Actinospica robiniae DSM 44927: one gene and its partner. The protein of the gene in region 1 binds, or shares a complex with, the protein of each later gene. Links are inferred from orthologs where the notes say so. Each region holds a gene or a part of one and is shown on either strand. Other genes may lie near its edges. The genes, in order: dnaG and dnaB.

The links.
Region 2: the proteins of dnaG (region 1) and dnaB are in contact, whole or in part, in a crystal structure (PDB 2R6A), measured with the Geobacillus stearothermophilus proteins. The link is inferred for Actinospica robiniae DSM 44927 from one-to-one orthologs. Residues at the interface, in WP_049624496.1 of Geobacillus stearothermophilus: Lys456, Leu457, Leu458, Pro459, Ala460, Asn463, Ala464, Leu467, Leu535, Leu536, Ile537, Ala538, Gln544, Glu545, Asp548, Tyr549, His552; in WP_033016901.1 of Geobacillus stearothermophilus: Ser13, Glu15, Ala16, Gln18, Glu91, Leu92, Asp94, Ala95, Val96, Pro97, Thr98, Ala99, Ala100, Asn101, Tyr104, Tyr105, Ile108.

What each region holds. Positions count from the first base shown.
Region 1 is NZ_KI632511.1:4,561,237-4,564,521, reverse strand. What follows is about bases 84-3,018. They hold dnaG (DNA primase), read left to right. Parts: upstream 84-569; coding sequence 570-2,468; downstream 2,469-3,018. Other genes in these bases: ACTRO_RS19315 (RNA polymerase sigma factor), read left to right, coding at 2,778-3,018; ACTRO_RS19325 (deoxyguanosinetriphosphate triphosphohydrolase), read left to right, coding at 84-483. Outside these bases: more of ACTRO_RS19325, read left to right, coding at 1-83; more of ACTRO_RS19315, read left to right, coding at 3,019-3,285. UniProt on the Escherichia coli protein: RNA polymerase that catalyzes the synthesis of short RNA molecules used as primers for DNA polymerase during DNA replication.
Region 2 is NZ_KI632511.1:5,906,661-5,909,767, reverse strand. What follows is about bases 278-3,107. They hold dnaB (replicative DNA helicase), read right to left. Parts: upstream 2,501-3,107; coding sequence 1,055-2,500; downstream 278-1,054. Other genes in these bases: rplI (50S ribosomal protein L9), read right to left, coding at 2,831-3,107; ACTRO_RS51090 (cyclic-phosphate processing receiver domain-containing protein), read right to left, coding at 705-1,043; ACTRO_RS25115 (ABC transporter ATP-binding protein), read left to right, coding at 278-692. Outside these bases: more of ACTRO_RS25115, read left to right, coding at 1-277. UniProt on the Escherichia coli protein: The main replicative DNA helicase, it participates in initiation and elongation during chromosome replication. Travels ahead of the DNA replisome, separating dsDNA into templates for DNA synthesis.

The DNA of each region.
Region 1 (3,285 bases):
GCCGAGGCCCTCGACCGCCTGCAGGCGCTGGAATGGTGGCCCACCGGCTTCGACGGTTCCTTCGCCGCGCAAGCCCGGCTCAAGCGCACCTCGAGCGAGCTGATCGGCCGCTTCTGCCGCCCGGTCGTGAGCGCCACCCGCGCCGAGCACGGACCCGGGCCGCACCGACGATACGGCGCCCGACTCGTCGTGCCGCGCGAGGTCCGGCTCGAATGCGAGCTGCTCAAGGCCGTCGCGGCCCGCTACGTCATGGAGACCGACCGCGCGCTCGCCCTGCGCCGCACCCAGAGCGATCTGATCATGGACCTCGTGGCCCGGCTCGGCGACCGCCCCGACCAGCTCGACCGGCCCTTCGCCGCCCTGCACGCCGACGCGCCGGACGACGCGGCCCGGCTGCGCGTGGTGATCGACCAGGTGGCCGGCTTCACCGACGCCTCGGCCTACGCCTGCTACCGGACGCTGCTGGTCGCCGTCGGGAAGTGACCGCCGGGTGACCGCCGGGGCGTCGTACTTGTCCGCATCCTCACCGCATCGTCACCTTGTCGGAGCCCCCCAGTAGACTCGGCGGCATGGCTGGTCGGATCAGAGACGAGGACGTGCGCGCGGTGCGCGACGCGTCTCCGATCGCTGACGTCATCGGGGAGTACCTGCAGCTGCGCACGGCCGGCGGCGGGAATCTCAAGGGCCTGTGCCCCTTCCACGACGAACGCTCCCCGTCGTTCAACGTGACCCCCGCGCGCGGCATGTACTACTGCTTCGGCTGCGGCGAGGGCGGCGACGTGATCACCTTCATCACGAAGGTGGAGGGCCTGAGCTTCAACGAGGCGGTCGAGCGCCTCGCCAAACGCGCCCGGATCGAGCTGCGCTTCGTCGAGGGGGGCTATTACAACAAACGGGTCGAGGGCGGCAGCGAGCGGGCCCGGCTGCTCGAGGCCAACCAGGCCGCCGCGCAGTACTACCGCGAGCAGCTCGGCTCCCCGGGCGCCCGGGTGGGCCGGGAGCTGCTGGCCGGCCGCGGCTTCGACCAGGGCGCGGCCGAGCGCTTCCGGCTCGGGTACGCGCCGGAGGGCTGGGACCACCTCGTCCGGCACCTGCACGGGCGCGGCTTCAGCGACAAGGAGCTGATGTCGGCCGGGCTCGCCTCGCAGGGCCAGCGCGGCCTGATCGACCGCTTCCGGCACCGGCTGATCTGGCCCATCGCGGACGTGGGCGGCGAGATCATCGGCTTCGGCGGCCGCCGGCTGAGCGAGGACAAGGAATCGCCCAAGTACCTCAACACCCCGGAGACCCCGCTCTATAAGAAGTCCTCCGTGCTCTACGGGCTCGATCTGGCCCGGCGCGAGATCGCCACCACCCAGCGCGCCGTGGTGGTGGAGGGCTACACCGACGTGATGGCCTGCCACCTGGCCGGGGAGGGCACCGCGATCGCGACCTGCGGCACCTCCTTCGGCGAGGAGCACATCAAGATATTGCGAAGGCTGACGGGGGATCGGAACCAGTTCCTCGGCGCTAAGATCGTCTTCACCTTCGACGGCGACTCGGCCGGCCAGAAGGCGGCCCTGCGCGCCTTCGCCGAGGACCAGCGCTGGGTCACCCAGACCTACGTCGCGGTCCAGCCGGACGGCCTGGACCCGTGCGACCTGCGGATGGCCCGCGGCGACGCGGCCGTGCGCGACCTGGTCGGCTCGGGCGTGCTGCTGTTCGAGTTCGTCATCCGGGCCCGGCTCGCCGAACACGACCTGGACACCCCCGAAGGCCAGGTCAGAGCCCTGCGAGCGGCCGCCCCCGTGGTGGCCGGCATCCGCGACGACGCGCTGCGCCAAGGCTACGGCCGGCAGCTGTCCGGCTGGCTCGGGCTCGAGGAGTCCTTGGTGCGGGCCGAGATCCGCCGCGCCGCCCCGCGCCGGGAGCAGGCCGCCGCCGGCGGCGCCCGGGCCCCCCAGCCGGCCCCCGCGCCCCGCATCCCGCAGGAGGCGGTCCCGGTCGCCGAACAGGTCCGGCAGCGCGAGGCGCTCAAAGTCGCGCTCCAGCACCCCAAGGCCGCCGCCGCGGCCGGCTTCGACGAGCTCGAACTCGAGGAGTTCACCGTCACCCGGTACGCCGCGATCGCCCGCGCCGTCGCCGCGGCCGGCGGCTGCGCCGGCCCGGTCGGCGAGGACGCCTTCCGCGCCGCCGTGCTCGAGCACGCCGCCGACGACCTGGAACGCCGCCTGATCAACGAACTCACGGTCGAACGCCTGCAGGCCAAGCTCAACCCGAAGCAGCCCACCGCGGTCGAGCCGCACTACGTCGCGACCGTGATCTCGGGCGTGCGCAAGGACTCCACCCTGCGCAAGATCAAGCAGATGAAGGCCGATCTGATGCGGCTGGCCGCCAACGGCGAGACCGACTCGGTCTCCGCGCTCTCCGCGAAACTCCAGACGTACCAGGCGTATGCGGACCAACTTAAGACCCGTTACGGCGTCTGAGCCGGTCAGACGCCACTTGCGCGACCCGCACCCCGTCGGGCACGAGCGTCCCTCGGGCCCCATCCGTGTCCCGGATGCCCCGAATCCCCCATCCCATACCGATAAATAGCGCAAAGTTCCGGCCTCCGGGAGGCGCAAACCCGCGCGCGTCGGGGTAGGGGAGTATCGCAAGGAACCCACAACGCCGTAGGTCTCCCTTGATCTCGGCGCGTAGCCATTGATCGCCAGTGGAAGAGCGTGCGGCGCCCGGCACGGACGCCTCGCCCGTGCACGGACCCCCCACTGGCCGGTGAAGCGGACGGAGTTCGGATGGACGGCGCGCTCGCCCGAGTGTTGACGGATCCTGATACCACCTCGACCCCGGGCTCCGCGCCGCCGAGGCGCGGCGAGCGCAGACTGCGCCTCGTCGATCCCCCGACCGAGCAGCCGGGACTCACCCCTCCGGACCGGGAGTCCCCGATGCACGACGAAGCCCAGCCGGCCGCCGCGGCGGGCACGGCGACGGACGAGCACGAGCTCGGTCTCGGCCGCGGTGAACTGCTCGCCGAGGTGGTCCAGCTCCCGCTCGCCCGCACCGAGGCGCAGACCCGCAACCTGCGCGAGCCGGACCCGGCCGAGATGGAGCAGGAGGAGCAGGAGGCCCAGCCCACCGAGAAGGAGGAGGCCGCCGCCGAAGCCCACGTGACCGCGTGGGCCGACTCGGCCGGCCCGGCCGGCGACCTGTTCCGCCAGTACCTGCGCGAGATCGGCCGCATCCCGCTGCTCACCGCCGTGCAGGAGGTGGAGCTCGCCCGGGCCGTGGAGGCCGGCCTGTTCG
Region 2 (3,107 bases), 1.3 Mb from region 1 along the record:
TGATCGGCCCGAACGGCTGCGGCAAATCGACCGTCCTGCGCGCGATGGCCCGCATCCTCAAGCCGAGCGCGGGCGAGATCACCCTGGACGGCTCGCCCATCCACGACCTGCACAGCCGCCACGTCGCCCGCACGATCGGCCTGCTGCCGCAGGCGCCGATCACGCCGGACGGCATCACCGTCGGCGAACTCGTCGCCCGCGGCCGATATCCGCACCAGGGCCCGCTGCGGCGGGAGTCGGCCGAGAACCGCCGCGTCATCGAGCAATGCCTCGAACAGACCGGCATCCGCGAGTTCGCCGAGCGCCCGATGGCCGAGCTCTCCGGCGGCCAGCGCCAACGCGCCTGGATCGCCATGGCCCTGGCCCAGGACACCGAACTGCTGCTGCTGGACGAGCCGACCACCTACCTCGACCTGGCCCACCAGATCGACGTCCTCGAACTCTGCGCCCGCCTGCACCGCGAAGGCCGCACCGTCGTCGCTGTCCTGCACGACCTGAACCAGGCCGCCCGCTACGCCACCCACCTGATCGCCATGCGTGACGGCGCCATCCTCGCAGCCGGCCCGCCCGCCGAGATCCTCACCGCTCAGCTCGTCGAGCAGGCCTTCGACCTGCCTGCCCGCATCATCGAGGACCCCGAGAGCGGCACTCCGCTCGTCATCCCCCGGACCCGCCGCCCCGCCGACGGGTGATCCCAGGGCTGTCTACGCCGTCGCCCGTCGGACGTGGTAGTTCCAGCGTGCGAGCAACCGGACGACGGTTTCCGCGCCGATCGGATTGGCGCTATGCACGAATACCGTCCCGATCTGGAACGGTCGTCCGCTGAAGGCGGCTTCTTCCAGAAGAGTCACCACGGGCATGATGGTGTCGTCACCACCGAGATCGTGATCGAGCCAGAGTTCGTCGATGAGCTGGTCGCGGTGCTCCTGCAGGAGTTGGATGCCGTCGCGGCTGGTGCGGGCGATCCGGGTGGCTCTGGGGAGCGGTCGGAGATCGTCTATGCCGAGGATGACGGGCGTCCGCGCAGCTGGATCCTCAGTCACCCGGGCAGCCGCTAACTCTGCTGCATGTCCACGAAGCGCGAGTAGTGGCCCTGGAACGCGACGGTGATGGTGGCGGTCGGACCGTTACGGTGCTTGGCGATGATGAGGTCTGCTTCGCCGGCGCGGGGGGATTCGCGCTCGTAGGCGTCCTCGCGGTGCAGCAGGATGACGACGTCGGCGTCCTGCTCGAGGGAGCCGGACTCACGCAGGTCGGACATCATCGGCTTCTTGTCGGTGCGCTGCTCGGGACCTCGGTTGAGCTGGGCGATCGCGACGATCGGGACCTCGAGCTCCTTGGCCAGCAGCTTGAGGTTACGGGACATCTCGGAGACCTCCTGCTGGCGGTTCTCCGGGCGGCGCGAACCGCTGGCCCCGCTCATCAGCTGCAGGTAGTCGACGATGACGAGGCGCAGGTCGTGGCGCTGCTTGAGCCGGCGGCACTTGGCCCGGATCTCCATCATCGACATGTTCGGCGAGTCGTCGATGAACAGGGGGGCGGCGGAGACCTCGCCCATGCGGCGGGCGAGGCGGGCCCAGTCGTCGTCGGTCATGGTGCCGGAGCGCATGTGGTGCAGGGCGACCCGGGCCTCGGCCGAGAGCAGGCGCATGGTGATCTCGTTGCGGCCCATCTCCAGCGAGAAGATGGCCGAGGTCAGGCCGTTCTTGATGGAGCAGGAGCGGGCGAAGTCCAGGCCGATGGTGGACTTTCCCATGGCCGGGCGGGCCGCGACGATGACCATCTGGCCGGGGTGCAGGCCCTGGGTGAGGCTGTCGAGATCGGTGAAGCCGGTGGGGACGCCGGTCATCTGGCCGGAGCGGTTGGCGATGGACTCGATCTCGTCCAGCGCGCCTTCCATGATGTCGGCCAGCGGGGCGTAGTCCTCGCCGGCCCGCTGCTCGGTGACGCTGTAGATCTCGGACTGGGCCCGGTTGACGATCTCGTCGATGTCCGAGCCGTCGGTGGCGTAGCCCATCTGCGTGATCCGGGTGCCGGCCTCGACCAGCCGGCGCAGGATGGCCCGCTCGTGCACGATCTCGGCGTAGTAGCCGGCGTTGGCCGCGGTGGGCACCGACTCCATCAGAGTATGGAGATAGGCGGGGCCGCCGACCCGGGCCAGCTCGTTGCGCTTGGTCAGCTCGTTCGCGACGGTGACGGCGTCGGCGGGCTCGCCACGGCCGTAGAGGTCGAGGATCGCGTCGAAGATCTGCTCGTGCTTGGGCTGGTAGAAGTCCCGGCCCTTGACCACGTCGATGACGTCGGCGATGGCGTCCTTGGACAGCAGCATGCCGCCGAGCACGCCCTGCTCGGCCGCGACGTCCTGCGGCGGCGTGCGTTCGAAGGCCGACGGACCGCCGGCCCGGGGGCCGGGGTCGTGGTATCCGGGCCCGGGGCCGGGATCGAAGGCGGTCGGCGGCTCCGGCGGACCGTACACCTCGGTCCCGTCGTAACCGGGCACGGCGGGACCTCCTTCTCGGGTACGGGTGCGGGTGCGGAAGAACCACGGTAGGGCCGATGCGGCCCCAGAGCGAGTCAGTCATCCACATGGCTTGTGGATAACCTGGGGATAAGTTGATGCTTCTTGTGGAGAAACCGGGTCGCGCCTGTGGGCGGCGCGGTGGACGGCCGATCCGGACGTACGCGGGCGGCCACAGGTGCGGCCTGTGGCCTGGGCAACGCCGCGGGGGCGATGCCCACAGCCTGTGCACAAAAAATTCCGGGCGCCGCATTCCCCCGTTCGGGAGAAGACGGCGCCCGGAACCGACGTGACGTCGCGTCAGGTCCGCCGTCAGGCGGCGACGATGGTCACTCCGACGGTCGCGGAGACCTCCGGGTGCAGCCGGACCGAGACCTTGTGCGCGCCGACCGTCTTGATCGGCGAGGTGATCTCGATCTTGCGCTTGTCCACCGCCGGGCCGCCGGACTTCGTCACCGCGTCGGCGATGTCCGCCACGGTGACCGAGCCGAACAGCCGGCCGGACTCGCCGGCCCGGGTGGCCAGGCGCACGTTGAGCCGCTCGAGCTCCGACTTCAGCTCCTGGGCGTGGCCCAGGTCGCGCACCTCG